3 regions of the Pseudomonas sp. PB3P13 genome follow, and region 3 is predicted to be linked to each of the others. Evidence: riboswitches for the same ligand, from Rfam matches in the RefSeq annotation. Region 3 holds a riboswitch; each other region holds the start of a gene.
What was found. Region 3 has a riboswitch for cobalamin ahead of cobO (cob(I)yrinic acid a,c-diamide adenosyltransferase). Riboswitches for the same ligand answer to the same signal wherever they lie in the genome.
Positions count from the first base shown of each region.

Region 1: it holds a riboswitch for cobalamin, as region 3 does, so the genes downstream of both, cobW (cobalamin biosynthesis protein CobW) here and cobO (cob(I)yrinic acid a,c-diamide adenosyltransferase) in region 3, are expected to answer to the same signal.
Region 2: it holds a riboswitch for cobalamin, as region 3 does, so the genes downstream of both, ACYZT1_RS15555 (ABC transporter substrate-binding protein) here and cobO (cob(I)yrinic acid a,c-diamide adenosyltransferase) in region 3, are expected to answer to the same signal.

Region 1 covers NZ_CM142702.1:2,869,576-2,874,646, forward strand. The annotation lists gene cobM (precorrin-4 C(11)-methyltransferase) at 292-1,038, opposite strand; gene ACYZT1_RS13305 (cobalamin biosynthesis protein) at 1,118-1,531, opposite strand; gene ACYZT1_RS13310 (CbtA family protein) at 1,528-2,232, opposite strand; gene ACYZT1_RS13315 (CbtB domain-containing protein) at 2,244-2,438, opposite strand; cobalamin riboswitch at 2,558-2,783, opposite strand; cobalamin riboswitch at 3,052-3,265, shown strand; gene cobW (cobalamin biosynthesis protein CobW) at 3,364-4,425, shown strand; gene cobN (cobaltochelatase subunit CobN) at 4,429-5,071, shown strand, end outside.
Region 2 covers NZ_CM142702.1:3,368,555-3,373,625, forward strand. The annotation lists gene ACYZT1_RS15540 (amidase) at 1-1,348, shown strand, start outside; gene ACYZT1_RS15545 (GlxA family transcriptional regulator) at 1,390-2,373, opposite strand; partial or broken gene ACYZT1_RS15550 (chorismate mutase) at 2,512-2,631, shown strand; cobalamin riboswitch at 2,695-2,888, shown strand; gene ACYZT1_RS15555 (ABC transporter substrate-binding protein) at 3,008-4,024, shown strand; gene ACYZT1_RS15560 (FecCD family ABC transporter permease) at 4,021-5,037, shown strand; gene ACYZT1_RS15565 (ABC transporter ATP-binding protein) at 5,034-5,071, shown strand, end outside.
Region 3 covers NZ_CM142702.1:3,685,273-3,690,343, forward strand. The annotation lists gene ACYZT1_RS16970 (cobyrinate a,c-diamide synthase) at 1-1,251, opposite strand, end outside; gene cobO (cob(I)yrinic acid a,c-diamide adenosyltransferase) at 1,248-1,859, opposite strand; cobalamin riboswitch at 1,940-2,154, opposite strand; gene ACYZT1_RS16980 (hypothetical protein) at 2,310-2,894, shown strand; gene ACYZT1_RS16985 (PQQ-dependent sugar dehydrogenase) at 2,963-4,276, shown strand; gene ACYZT1_RS16990 (IS256 family transposase) at 4,466-5,071, opposite strand, start outside.

The sequences.
Region 1 (5,071 bases), 820 kb from region 3:
ACCGTGAGTGCCGTTTTTTTATGGGTGCCCGGTTACCCATGGTCCGCTGTGGCGAGTGAGCTTACTTTGGCAAGTGAGCTTACATGTGGCGAGGGCTTAACTGTGGCGAGGGGCTTAACTGTGGAATGAGGCTCGTCTGTGGCGAGGGGGCTTGCCCCCGTTGGGCTGCGAAGCAGCCCCATTCTTTTCGCCAGCCAATGCCCGCCAGCAGATCATGCGACGGCTTCGCCGCCGAACGGGGGCAAGCCCCCTCGCCACAGGAAGCGGTCTTACCACAAAGGTGTGTTTTGCTTATGGCCTGAAAAGGTGCGCATGCCCGACGCGGTACAGCGACGATTCGCTGAACTGATCACTGCCCAGCACCCGACCCACCAGGATCAACGCCGTGCGGCGGAACCCTTTGGCTTTTACCTTTGCCGCAATGTCGGCAAGGGTTCCCACCACCCAATCCTGATCCGGCCAGGTTGCCCGATGAACCACCGCGATGGGGCAGTCCGCGCCATAGTGCGGCAGCAATTCGAGCAGAATCTTATCAAGGTGATTGATCCCCAGATGGATCGCCATGGTCGCGCCATGCTGCGCCAGACGGCCCAACTCCTCACCGGCCGGCATGGCCGTCTTGTCGGCGTACCGCGTCAGAATCACGCTTTGCGACACGTCCGGCAGCGTCAGCTCAGCCCCCAGCAGCGCCGCACACGCGGCGGTGGCGGTAACGCCGGGAATGATCTCGAACGGAATGTCGAGCTCGCGCAAGTAACGTATCTGTTCGCCGATGGCGCCGTACAGACCCGGATCGCCGGAGTGTACGCGGGCGACGTTGTGACCTTGGGCATGCGCGCTCTTGATCAGCTCAATGATCTGTTCCAGGTGCAGCTCGGCGCTGTTGACCACTTGTTCAGCCTGATGACCTTCGAGTACCGCCGCCGGTACCAGCGAGCCAGCGTAAATGATCACTGGGCAACTTCGGATCAGCCGCTGGCCTTTGACGGTAATCAATTCCGGATCGCCGGGACCTGCGCCAATGAAATAGACGGTCATCGTCGGTTCCTGTCAAAAAGAGGGCGGCAGCGCTTCAGATGAAGAACGCTCATGATCAAAAAGCGGATTTTCAGGTTTTTTAAGCGGCGCCTGCCAGGGCGAGCGTGGCTTGTGCGTATTTTTGCCGGCAAATCAGCAGCTTCGCCGGAGCCTGAGTCAGCTGTTCGGCCAAGGCGAGCGCTGCACTTTCCGCTACGCCGTAGCAGCCAGTACGCTCGAACGCGATCTGTGAACGGTGACTGAGTTGCAGTTGGTAGCCGGCCAACTGTTCGCTACTGAAAGACATCAAGGGCAACCCCAGTTGCTCGGCCAGTTCGATCAGGCCCGCTTCCTCACGCTTCAAATCGATAGTGGCCAACGCCTTGATCTGATGAAGCCCGATCTGGTGCGCTTGCAAGGCCTGATCCAGCAGTGCCCGCAATGTGCTGAGCGGGCAGCCGCGCTGGCAGCCCAGGCCGACCACTAATGTCGGCGCCGCGCCGGCATTTGTCATGTGTCGTACGGACCCGCGCTGTTGCGGCGGAACAACCCTGCGCTGATCAAGCCCAAGGCCAGCCAGAACGCGACATTGGTGAGTTGTGATGCAATTTTAAACTGCGTTTCCAGCGTTTTGGGGGCGAGCATCGAATGCACCTCCGGCTGCGGCGCGCCGATCACATGCGGTACGGCAAGGATCGCCACGCCGAGGATTTTCATCAGCCAGTGACGGCTGAACACAATGAACGCGATGCCAACTGCCGTGGACGCAGCGGTGCCGATCCACCAGACCTGGCGCTGGGCCAGATCGGCTGCGGCCGTGCCCGGCAATTCCGGTGGCAGGCCCAGGGTCGGCGCGAGCACGAAGGTGGCATAACCGGCCAGCCCCCAGAGCAGACCCTGGGCGGTTTGGGTTGGCGCGCGCAGGGTATAAAGACCGGCGAGCATCAACGCGAAACCGACAGCGACCACCAGGTTGCCACCGGTGGTGGACAGCACGCGCTGCCAGCCGTCTTCCGGTTCCCAGGCTTGGGCGTCGTGAGTGTGTGCGGCAGCACCGGCAGTGTGTTCGTGCAATTCAACAGCAGCCGGTTCGGATTTTTCGTACGTCTCGGCCTGGGTAATCAGTGGCGAAACCCAGAAACTTTGCAGAAGAGTCAGCAACAGGGCCGCCAGCAGTCCGGAAAAACCTGCGGTTTGCGCAATACGCTTGATCATGTCAGCAGGTCTCAATGGCACGGAAAGGCAGCGCTGTGGCGGGTATCGTGGGCGGCGTTGTGCACGGCCTGGATGTGCGAGAAACCGGCGAAATACACCAGAGAGATGCCAAGGATCGATGCGCAAAGGGCAGCGGCCAGGCGTTGGGTCAGGGTTGTGGTGGTGCTTTTCCCGGCAGTGCTGCCGGTGCTGCTGATGATCGACATGGCGCATCCCTCTGGGCTGTCAGCGGGTGAATGGAGCGCATGAAAAACCCCGCGAATCAGGCACGCAGAGGCTCGAACAGCGCCCGCCCACCGCGGGTTTGTCATTCGGCGAGCGTGATGCTCACCGTGTGCTGCGGGCCGGTCTCCGGGCTCACGAGGGGTTTGGCGTCAACCGGAACCTGCAAGCATCACCTTCCCATGCCGACTATCCGGCACAGTGGATTTGACGCTTCGCTCGCTTACCGTTGCGGGGGCAGCACCGGACTGACATGGCTCTGAGTAAAGCACATGATTCACCGGTTTCCCGTTTCACCCTGTAAGGGCACCCGTAACTAGGCGTGTAGGAGAGCATGGGCGGGGGTTGGGCGTCAATTGGCATGGGTTCTCATCTTTGTGGCGAGGGGGCTTGCCCCCGTTGGGTTGCGAAGCGACCCCATCATTCTTCCAGACATACCGCGCAAGCAGGTCTGACGACGGCTTCGCCGCCGAACGGGGGCAAGCCCCCTCGCCACAGGAAAATCCTCATCACAGGCAAGCCCTTCAATACAGGCAAGTCCCCTGACCACAATCGTCGGCGACCACTCCCGAACATTGACCCGCCCCAAGACCATGCGTAGCCTTGCGTGTTCGAGGTTCTTCGGCGGCTGCCGAAGCTAAGAAGGGAACGCGGTCAATGCCGCGGCTGCCCCCGCAACTGTGAACGGTGCTGTTTGCTGCCACGCCACTGCAGGTCCTGTCCAACGGATCCGCGGGAAGGCGCAGCGAACGCTGGGCCCAACGCCCGGCACACCGTCAGCCAGGAGACCTGCCTCGATACAGATTCTCACTACAACCGGGCGGGGTGATCCGGTGGCGAACTCTTCCGCGCGCGTGCGTCGCTGCGATTGTCGTCCCGTATGCCCGCCACCTTGCGTTAGGGCATCCGATGAAAACACTGGCCAAACTTCCCGTCACCATCGTCACCGGTTTCCTCGGCTCGGGCAAAACCACCTTGCTGCGGCACATGCTCGACAACGCCCATGGCCGCCGCATTGCGGTGATCGTCAACGAGTTTGGCGAACTGGGCATTGATGGCGAAATCCTCAAGCAATGTTCCATCGGCTGCACCGAAGAAGAAGCCAACGGCCGTGTCTATGAACTGGCCAACGGCTGCCTGTGCTGCACCGTTCAGGAAGAATTCTTCCCGGTCATGCGGGAGCTGGTCGCCCGTCGCGGCGACCTTGACCACATCCTCATCGAGACCTCCGGTCTGGCCCTGCCCAAACCCTTGGTGCAAGCGTTCCAGTGGCCGGAAATCCGTAGCGCCTGCACGGTGGACGCGGTAATCACCGTGGTCGACAGCCCGGCCGTGGCCGCCGGTACTTTCGCGGCGTTCCCGGATCAAGTCGATGCCCAGCGCAAACTCGACCCTAATCTGGACCACGAATCGCCGCTGCATGAATTGTTCGCTGATCAACTGGCGAGCGCCGACCTGGTCATCCTCAACAAGGCCGACCTGATCAGCCCTCAAGACCTCGCCCGCGTGCGCCTGGAAGTTGCCGAAGAATTGCCGCCCGCCGTCAAAGTCATCGAAGCCAGCAGCGGCCGCGTGCCACTGGACGTACTGATCGGCCTCGGCGCCGGTTCTGAGGAGCACATCGACAGCCGCCACAGCCATCACGATCATCACCATGTAGGCGAAGACGATCACGATCACGACGCCTTCGACTCCATCTCGATCGAACTGCCGCAAGCCGACGAAAGCCTGCTGCTGGATGCGCTGACGCAACTGGTGGTCAAACACGGCATCCTGCGCGTGAAAGGCTTTGCGGCGATTGCGAACAAACCGATGCGCTTGCTGATTCAGGGCGTGGGCACGCGGTTCGACAAGCATTTCGACCGCCAGTGGGGCGCCGACGAAGTGCGCACCACGCGCCTGGTGCTGATCGGTCAGGAACTCGACGCCGCCTTGCTTGAAGCGCAACTGCGCGCTGCGCTCAGCGTTTAAGCCATGCACCTGCTCAGGACCCAACCCGGCGGCTTTGTCTCGGATGACAACATAGCCGACCTTGGCCAGACGCCCGCCGAACTGGTGATCCTGTGCAGCGGTGACTCCAGCCTTGCGTTGCTCGCGGAAGCGGCGCGGCAATTGCCCGATGATTACCCGAGCGTGCGCCTGGCCAATCCGATGCAGGTGCAGAATCATGCGTCAGTCGATCTGTATGTCGATCAAGTGCTGCGCCACGCCAAGGTCATTCTGATTTCCCTGCATGGCGGCATCGGTTACTGGCGCTACGGCATCGAACGACTGGTAGGGCTGGCCGCGCGCGGCGTGCAGCTGATTCTGGTGCCCGGCGATGATCGCCCGGACCCGGAGCTCAGCGACCTGAGCACCGTGAGTGGGCCAGATCGCGATCGGCTCTGGCAGTTCTTGCGTCAGGGCGGCATGACCAATGCTCTGGATTTCTTCCATTGCCTGGCGAGCAGTTGGCTTGGTCGCGATTACGCTTGGGCCGAGCCACAAACCCTGCCGCGCACCGCGATCTATCATCCGCAAAAAAGCCCGGCGAACCTGAGTGACTGGCAAGCGCAATGGCGGCCCGATCAAGCGGTGGCGGCCGTGTTGTTTTACCGCTCGCATTTGCAGGCGGCGA
Region 2 (5,071 bases), 320 kb from region 3:
AATCTGCCTGGGCAAGACCAACATGCCGCCAATGGCTAACGGCGGCATGCAACGTGGCGTCTATGGCCGGGCGGAGAGCCCGTATAACGGTGACTACCTCACCGCGCCCTTTGCGTCGGGGTCCTCCAATGGTGCAGGCACGGCGACAGCGGCCAGTTTCGCTGCATTTGGCCTGGCCGAAGAAACCTGGTCGAGCGGTCGCGGGCCGGCGTCGAACAATGGCTTGTGCGCCTATACGCCGTCACGCGGGGTGATCTCGGTGCGCGGCAACTGGCCGTTGACGCCAACGATGGACGTGGTTGTACCGTTCGCCAGAACCATGGCCGACCTGCTGGAGGTGCTCGACGTGGTGGTGGCGGAAGACCCCGACACCCGCGGCGATTTGTGGCGCTTGCAACCCTGGGTGCCGATTCCGAGCGTCGCCTCGGTGCGCCCCGCTGCTTATCCGCAGCTGGCGGCCGATTGCGCCGCATTGGCCGGAAAACGTTTCGGCATTCCCCGGATGTACATCAACGCAGACCCCGAAGCAGGCACCGCGCAGGCCCCGGGTATCGGCGGGCCTACGGGCCAGCGCATCAACACCCGGCCTTCGGTGATCGCACTCTGGCAAGAGGCCCGACAGGCACTCGAAGCCGCCGGCGCGGAAGTAATCGACGTCGACTTCCCGCTGGTCTCCAATTGCGAAGGCGATCGTCCGGGCGCACCGACGGTGTTCACCCGGGGCCTTGTGTCCAAGGAATTTCTGCACCATGAGTTGTGGGACCTGACTGCCTGGGCCTTCGACGATTTCCTGCAAGCCAACGGTGATCCCCAGCTTAACCGCCTGGTGGACGTCGACGGCCCGCTGATTTTCCCCCACGATCCCGGCACCCTGCCCAACCGGGAAGGCGACCTGGTCGCCGGCATGGACGAATACGTGCGCATGGCCGAACGCGGCATCACGCCGTGGAATGAAATCAGCACGGTGGCGGACGGCTTGCGCGGGCTCGAGCAAACCCGTCGCATCGACCTTGAAGACTGGATGGACAAACTGGATCTGGATGCGGTGCTGTTCCCGACAGTGGCGGACGTGGCACCGGCGAACGCCGATATCGAGCCGGCGTCGGCCGACATCGCCTGGAGTAACGGTGTATGGGTCGCCAACGGCAACCTCGCCATCCGTCATCTCGGCGTGCCGACAGTGACGGTGCCAATGGGGGTGATGGCGGACATCGGCATGCCGGTCGGGCTGACATTCGCCGGGCGCGCCTACGACGACTCCAACCTGTTGCGCTTCGCCTCGGCGTTTGAATCGACAGGCACCAAACGCCTGATCCCGCCGCGCACCCCGCCGCTGTCAGACCGTTGAAAAAAATCGGGACTGGAGTCTTCAGTCCCGATTGCGCAGGGCTACTTGACCAGGCGTTTTTCCCTGGACGGTCGATAACCAAAATAGGCGCTGTAGCATTTGCTGAAGTGGCTGGGCGACACAAAGCCGCAGGCCACCAGCACGTCCACCTGGGACAGGTCCGTGTGCTGCAGCAAACGTCGCGCCTCGGTGATGCGCAGCTCCATGTAATAGCGCTGCGGCGTGGTGCCCAGTTGTTCCTTGAACAAGCGCTCCAGCTGGCGACGTGAACGGCCGGCGTACACCGCAAGTTGCTCCAGCTCCAGCGGCTCTTCAAGGTTGGCGTCCATCAGCTTCACCACTTCACGCAGCGGTGCACTGACGCACACATTTTCCGTCGGTTTGATGCGCCGATAACGCGATTCCTCAAACGCGAGAATATCCTCGATTCCTTCGACCAGCGCCTTGTCGTGCAAGCCTTTGATCCAGTCGAGCGCCATGTGGAAAGCCCCCGAAGGGCTGGATGCGGTTAACCGGTCCCGGTCGATCACATAAGGTTCGCTGGTCACGTGCGTGGATCTGGAAATTTCCGCCAGTGCCGGACGATGCTCGGGATGAATCGCACAGCGATAGCCATCGAGTACACCCGCGCTGCCGAGAAACCACGCGCCGTTCCACAGGCCCGCCAGGATCACGCCCTGTTCGGCGGCCGCACGTATCAACTGATTGAGCTCGTCGCTCGCGTTCAGTTCGGTTCGGTAGCCGCCGCAGATCACCAGCAGATCCAATGCATGGATCGCAGCCGTATCGACGCGCCCGTCGGGGCGGATCACCAGACCGAGGTCGCTGATGACCTCCCGGTCATGCAGGCCGAAGGTGCGTGATGAGAACAGCCCCGGGCGCAGCAGATTGGCCGTGACAATGGTGTCCAGCGCCTGAGTGAATGCGGGCAGCGAGAAATGCTCCAGCAGCAGGAACCCGGTCCGGGTCATGCGGCCCGGCTCGGCAGAATGTTCATTCAGATAGCGGAGGTTTTTGCCCTTCATGCCACCGCTAAATTGACGTCTTTCAATCAAGGTGCGACTCACTCGGCTACATTGACGGACCTGGCTTCAGGCACGCGGCTGAAACGCCATGCTAACCGTAGATCTCCGACAAATATATCAATCCTGGTTCATGACGCCCGCAATGACCCGGATTGTCCGCACTGGCTGGGCAAGACCCGGGCGGCGCTGATCAAGGATCAGTTGCACGGTCAGGCACTGATCCGTGCGTCCGGCGAGCTGTGCACCATCGGCCGCTGACGCCATGCCTTCGATATCGTGCCACCACCAGAAAATTCCGGACCATTGCGGCGCTTGATCGACTACCATGCCTGCTGCCGGTTCCCCAACGGGATTAATAGGGAATCCGAGGTGCCTTGCCAGGCATCAAACGGAACTGCCCCCGCAACTGTAGATGCCGAGCCTGCTCCTGAACTGCCACTGGGATGATTCCCGGGAAGGCTGGAGCCAGGCGACGACGCATCAGTCAGGAAACCTGCCGGCCAAGCAAATCACTAACCGGCGGGGTGTCCGGGAAGGACATCCTTGCGCCCGGTGTTTGAGCTACAACGGCAGCGATCAACGATGTGTTTCCAGTCCGTACCCTGCTCCCTGTACGGTCACCGGAGATTGCGTCATGCGGCTGTCGCGCCTTGCCACCCTCGTCACTGCCTTGGGATTTTCCACCCTCGCCCATGCAGCCCCGACTCAGTATCCCCTGACGGTTGAAAACTGCGGCAGCACGCTGACCTTTACCCAGGCGCCAAGCCGCGCCGTGACCATCGGCCAGGCCGGCACCGAAATGCTCTACGCCCTGGGCCTGAGTGACAAGGTGGTCGGTACGTCGCTGTGGTTCAACAATGTGTTGGCCCGATATCAACCCGTCAACGAGGGCATCGAACGTCTGGCCGATAACGAGCCGAGCTTCGAGGCAGTGATCGGCAAGCGACCGCAACTGGTTGCCGTGGAGCTGGAATGGATGGTCGGGCCACAAGGCGCGGTCGGCACCCGTGAGCAGTTTCATGAGATGAACATTGCGACCTACCTGATGCCTTCCGATTGCGAAGCCAAGGACAATCTGGTCGGCGCCGACGGCACGCGGCTCGAAGCGTTCCGGGTCGACAGCCTCTACAAAAGCATCAACCAGCTGGCTCAGGTGTTTGACGTGCAGGCGCGCGGTCAGCAACTGGTCGCCGGGCTCAAGGCCAGCTTGGCAAAGTCGGTGGCGACCGCCGCGCAGAACAAGGATTTGCGCCACACCAGCGCCCTGTTCTGGTTCTCCAGCGCCAGCCTCGACATCGACCCTTACGTCGCCGGCCACAAGGGCATTCCCGAGTTCATGCTCAACACCCTGGGTGTGCGCAACGTGGTGACGTCCGACGAAGAATGGCCGACGGTGGGCTGGGAAACCATTGCCAAGGCTAACCCGACCTTTCTGGTGATCGCGCGGATGGACCGCCGTCGCTTCCCTGCCGACGACCACCTGAAAAAACTCGAATTCCTGCGCAGCGATCCAGTGACCCGCAACATGGACGCGGTGAAAAACAACCGCATCATCATTCTCGATGCGATGGCCATGCAGGCCAGCGTGCGCCTGTTCGACGGTCTGGAAACCCTGGCGACGGCCATCCACGGCTACAACCTGGGGCAATGACCGCTATGCTGATTCGCACAGCCCTCGCGGCGCTGACCTTACTGACGGCCGTTATTGCCGGCGTGGCCATTGGTGAAACCGTCATTGAACCGGGCGTGGTGTTTCAGGTGCTCGCGAACAAACTGTGGGCCGCCGGCTACGTGCTCGACCCGATCGATGAAGGCATCGTCTGGAACTACCGCCTGACCCGCGCCCTGGTCGCCGCTGCCTGCGGCGCCGGGCTGGCAACCTGCGGGGTGATTTTGCAATCGTTGCTGCGCAACCCCTTGGCCGATCCATACCTGCTCGGTATTTCCGCCGGCGCCTCGACGGGGGCGGTGTTGGTGGCGCTGTCCGGTTTGGGTGCCGGGCTGGTTTCGCTGTCGGTTGGCGCGTTTGCCGGCGCGGTGGCGGCATTCGCGGTGGTGGTGTTGCTGGCGCGGGCCAGTGGTGCGCCGGGACGGACCGGGCAGATTATTTTGGCGGGTATCGCCGGCTCGCAATTGTTCAATGCACTGACCGCTTTTCTGATCACCAAATCGGCCAGTTCCGAACAGGCCCGCGGCATCATGTTCTGGTTATTGGGCAATCTCAGCGGCGTGCGTTGGCCATCGGTGTGGCTGGCGGTGCCGGTGGCGCTGATCGGTTTTCTGATTTGCCTGTGGCACCGCCGTGCACTGGACGCGTTCACCTTCGGCGCCGACTCGGCGGCTTCGCTGGGCATTGCGGTGCGCCCGGTGCAGTTTCTGTTGATCAGTTGCGCGGCGCTGGTGACGGCGGTGATGGTCTCGATTGTCGGTTCCATCGGGTTCGTCGGGCTGGTCATTCCCCACGCAGCGCGGCTGTTGCTGGGCACCCGGCACGCCCGTCTGCTGCCGGCCAGTGCGCTGGGCGGTGCGGTGTTTCTGATTGCCGCCGACATCCTGTCGCGCACGCTGATCAAAGGTCAGGTCATCCCGGTTGGCGTTATCACGGCGCTGGTCGGCGCACCGGTGTTTGCCGTGATCCTGGTCGGCCGGAGAAATGCCCGATGAACGCCGTCCAGCCTGTTGTCGACACAGTGCTGCG
Region 3 (5,071 bases):
ATAGAAGTGCACGTAAGAGGCCGTCATCCGCCCCTGCCGATACACCGCTTCCGCCCCGCGCCCGCCATTGGGGCTCCGCCCGCGAGCGATCGGCTCAAGTTCGGTGGTGGTCAGCGAGTGATGATAGGTGTGGCCACGCAGCACGCCTTCCGGCAGCTCAACCGCTTGCAGCGCGAGTGCCGCCAAGCGTTTCTGCATCACCGCATCGCCGCGCAGCAACCCGACCAATTCAGCCCGAGTGCCTTCGACATCGGTCAGCGAATCGAGCAGGTAGAGCATGCCGCCACATTCGGCCAGCAACGGTTTCTCAGCCGCATGATGGGCGCGAATCGCTTCGAGCATCGGAGTGTTCTGCGACAACGCCAGGTGGTGCAATTCCGGATAACCGCCGGGCAGATAGAGGCTGTCCGCTTCGGGCAGATGCGCATCGCGGATCGGCGAGAAAAACAGCAACTGGGCGCCCATGGCCCGGAGTACATCCAGGCTCGCGCCGTAGGTGAATGCAAACGCTTCGTCATGCGCAACCGCAATCCGCACGCCGGTCAGTAAGGGCTCGACAGCGATGACGTCTGGCGCAGCGAATTTCACCGCCGGTGGCAGCGCGACTTCGCAACTGCTGGCCAATGCGTTGGCGGCCGCATCGAGGCGCGCATCCAGATCGTTCAATTCGCTGGCCTGGACCAGACCGAGATGGCGACTGGGCAATTCGATCCCTGTCTCCCGGGACAACGCGCCGTACCAGCGCAAACCTTCGGTCAGGCTGCCTTCGAGCAACTGCGCGTGGCGCAGGGTGCCGACGCGATTGGCCAGGACGCCGGCGAACGGCAAGTCCGGCTGATATTTCGCCAGGCCCAGCGCCAGGGCACCGAATGTCTGCGCCATAGCCGTACCGTCAATAACCGCGAGTACCGGCACACCGAAGTGCCGCGCCAGGTCGGCGCTGGACGGCGTACCGTCAAACAGCCCCATGACCCCTTCGATCAGAATCAGGTCGGCTTCGGCGGCGGCTTCCCACAACAGCCGACGACTGTCCTGCTCACCGACCATCCACAGGTCCAGTTGATACACCGGCGCACCGCTGGCACGTTCGAGAATCATCGGGTCGAGAAAGTCCGGGCCGCATTTGAACACGCGAACCTTGCGCCCCTGATGACGGTGCAATCGGGCCAGCGCGGCGGTGACGGTGGTCTTGCCCTGACCGGAGGCCGGCGCGGCAATCAGTACCGCCGGGCAATGACGTGGCTGATTCACAGCTCGACGCCCTTCTGCGCTTTGATCCCGGCCTGGAAAGCATGCTTGATCATGCCCATTTCGGTCACGGTGTCGGCCAGTTCAATCATCTCCGGTTTGGCGCCACGACCGGTGACCACCACGTGCTGCATCGGCGGCCGTGCTTGCAGGTCGCTGAGGACTTGATCGAGATCGAGGTAACCGTGCTTCAGCGCGATGTTCAATTCATCGAGCACCACCAGGCCAATCGACGGATCGCGCAGCAGTTGGCGAGAGACTTCCCACGCGGCTTCGGCAGCGGCGATGTCACGCTGGCGGTCCTGGGTTTCCCAGGTGAAGCCCTCGCCCATCACATGAAACCGCACCTGCTCCGGGAAGCGCCGAAAGAACAATTCTTCGCCCGTGCTGTTGCGCCCCTTGATGAACTGCACCACGCCGCATTGCATGCCGTGACCCATCGACCGGGCGAGCATGCCGAACGCCGAACTGCTTTTGCCTTTGCCATTGCCGGTCAATACCAGCAGCAAGCCGCATTCGTTCGGGGAGTTGGCGATGCGTTCGTCGATCACGGCTTTTTTGCGCAACATGCGCGCCAGATGACGTTCGTCACGATCAGGGGAATCGGTCATGGGGAGCTCTCCGTTGAGACTGGATAACGGCGGGCAGGCACAAGAATAGACGGCAAAAAGCCTGGCATCGCCCACCGTGATGCCGCTGGATGAATCAGGCCGGTCTCCGGGCTCATGAGCGGCGTTTGCCAGACTGCGCGCCTTCCCATGCCGGTTTCGACACAGTGGCTCAAGACGCAGTGTTCACTCATTTACCGTTGCGGGGGCAGCGCCGGGATTGTGCAGCGCACTCACCGGTTTCCCTGTTTCACTCCGTCGGCCATGGCCACAGAGCACCTGAAACAAGCGGCGAAGGTTAGAGGGTTGGGGGTGGAGCGTCAATTGAAGCCGGGAGGCAACGGGCTAAAAAACTGCCCCCGGCCCATCTGCTGTCGCCGATCTTGTGCCACACTTCAAGCAGTGATATCAAAGAGCCACATCTACCCCATTACAATAACAAGGGTGAGCCACATGCAAGGCATGATCATCAGCAATCCAAAACTGGAATTCCTGCGCCCGGCGCTCGAACGCTGGTTCGATTGCATCGACCGTTTCAACGCCGTGCGCGGCGATAACGACACGCCGTACTGGCATGACGAAAAAGCCAACCTCAGCGTGCTTTCAGCTGCTGCGTGGATGGCGGAAATGGTCACGCTGCAGCAAACACCCACCCGTAAACAGCACGAAGAAGGTGAGCGCAACGCTCGCGCCGACTTGCTGATCGCCACGGGCGAAGAGCGCGCCTACCTTCAAGCGTCACAACGCTGGCCTAAGGTCAACAGCCTGAACCTGACGCAGGCACTGGCCGATATCACCAGCGACGCAAGGAAAATCAGCTACGCCAGCGACCTGAAACTCGGCTGTCTTTTCGTCGCACCGCAAAAATCCCAGCACAGCGCCACCCCGGAAGAACTCCAGGACATGCTCGACGATTTGCAAAAAGAACACACCTGCGCCGTCGCCTGGTATTTCCCCTACGCCTACCGCAAGTTGCACAACGAGGCCGGCAACTATCACCCCGGCATTGCGCTGTTGCTCAAGGAAGCGCGAGGCTGATCGGTTGAACCATCGCGGGTTTGCGCTTCTCTATTGATCAGGTCACTGCATTCATAGGGAAGATCAGCATGCGCAAGCCCCAGCTCGCTCTCGTCATCGCACTCGCCGGAGGGCTCGCGGCCTGTGGTGAAACTTCTACCTTGCAGGTGTCCGACGGCACTGGCCCGTCACCGAAATTGCCGGAACCGAACAAGACGTTGATACCGACGGTGAACATCGCTCCAGCGATCGGCTGGCCCGCAGGTGCCAAGCCCGTCCCGGCAGCCGGAACACAAGTGGCGGCGTTTGCCGAAGGCCTGGATCACCCGCGCTGGCTCTACGTGCTGCCCAACGGTGACGTGCTGGTGGCCGAAACCAATGCACCGCCCAAGCCTGACGACAGCAAAGGCATCAAGGGCTGGATCACCGAGAAAGTCATGGGACGCGCCGGTGCCGGCGTGCCCAGTCCCAACCGAATCTCACTGCTGCGCGATGCCGATCACGATGGCGTTGCCGAAACCCACACGGTGTTTTTGGAAAACCTCAATTCACCTTTTGGCATGACGCTGGTCGGTACGGACTTGTACGTCGCGGACACGGATCGCTTGCTGCGGTTCCATTACCAGGCTGGCGAAACGGCGATCAAGTCGCAGCCAATCAAAGTCGTCGACTTGCCGGGCGGCACCCTGAATCATCACTGGACCAAGAATGTCATCGCCAGCAAGGATGGCAGCAAGTTGTACGTGACCGTGGGCTCCAACAGCAACGTCGGCGAGAACGGCATGGATCAGGAGGAAGGTCGTGCGGCGATTTGGGAAGTCGATCGCGCCACGGGCAACCATCGGATTTTCGCTTCGGGCATTCGTAACCCGAATGGCCTGGCGTGGGAGCCACAAAGCGGCGCATTGTGGACGGCGGTCAACGAACGGGACGAAATCGGCAGCGACCTGGTTCCGGACTACATCACCTCGGTGAAAGACGGCGGATTCTACGGCTGGCCTTACAGCTATTACGGCCAGCATGTGGATGTGCGTGTGACACCGCAAAATCCGGACCTGGTGGCCAAAGCGATCGCCCCGGACTATGCGGTTGGCCCGCACACGGCGTCGCTGGGTTTGACGTTTGCTGAAGGCAATTCGCTGCCGGCGCAGTTCAAGGAAGGCGCTTTCATCGGCCAGCATGGCTCGTGGAACCGCAAGCCGCACAGTGGCTACAAAGTGATATTCGTGCCGTTCGGCGGGGGTAAACCGACTGGACAACCGATCGATGTGCTGACGGGCTTCCTCAATGACGAGGAAAAGGCCATGGGCCGGCCGGTGGGCGTAGTGATTGATCAGCAGGGCGGGCTGCTGGTCGCGGATGATGTGGGTAACAAGGTGTGGCGGGTGTCGGCGGCTAAGTAACTTGGTTTGCGCCACACCATAAAACCCTGTCGCAGCTGGATTCTAAAGGCTGTACTCACTGTGGGAGCTGGCCTGCCAGCGATGGCGTCAGTAGCGCGCCATCGATGCCAGCAGTCAGTCCGCTATCGGGGAGTATCAGATTTTTTGTGTGCGGGCCGGTAATGGCCTGCCGTCAGGCAGGCCGTATTTTTACCAGGTCGGCCTGATAAATCTGTCTCCGTACAGAATTGCAAATTGATTCATTGCACTCTTCCAGTCGTGCGCCGCGCTGCCCCAATTGGCGGTGATGTTTTGTAGTGCCAGCCAGATCAGCTTGGTTGCCGCATCGTCGGTTGGGAAGTGCCCGCGGGTCTTGATGATCTTGCGTAGCTGAGCGTTGATGCTCTCGATTGCGTTGGTTGTGTAGATCACTTTTCGAATGGCGGGCGGGAAGACGAAGAATGGAATTACTCGATCCCAAGCGCGCCGCCAGGCTGCCACTACCGTCGGATACTGCTTGCCCCATGGACCGTTTTCAAAAGCATCCAGCGCCTGTTCGGCCGCTTCGGCGGTGACTGCCTGATAGACCGGCTTGAGCGCTTTGGCCAGTTCCCGGCGCTTATCCCACGCCGCGTAATCAAGGCTATTGCGGATCAGATGAACGATGCAGGTTTGCAACGTCGTCGCCGGAAACACCGCGCTCAAGGCTTCTGGCATGCCTTTTAGGCCGTCTGTTACAGCGATCAGCACATCACCGACGCCGCGTGTCTTGAGGTCGTTGAAAACCTTCATCCAGAACTTTGCACCCTCAGTGTT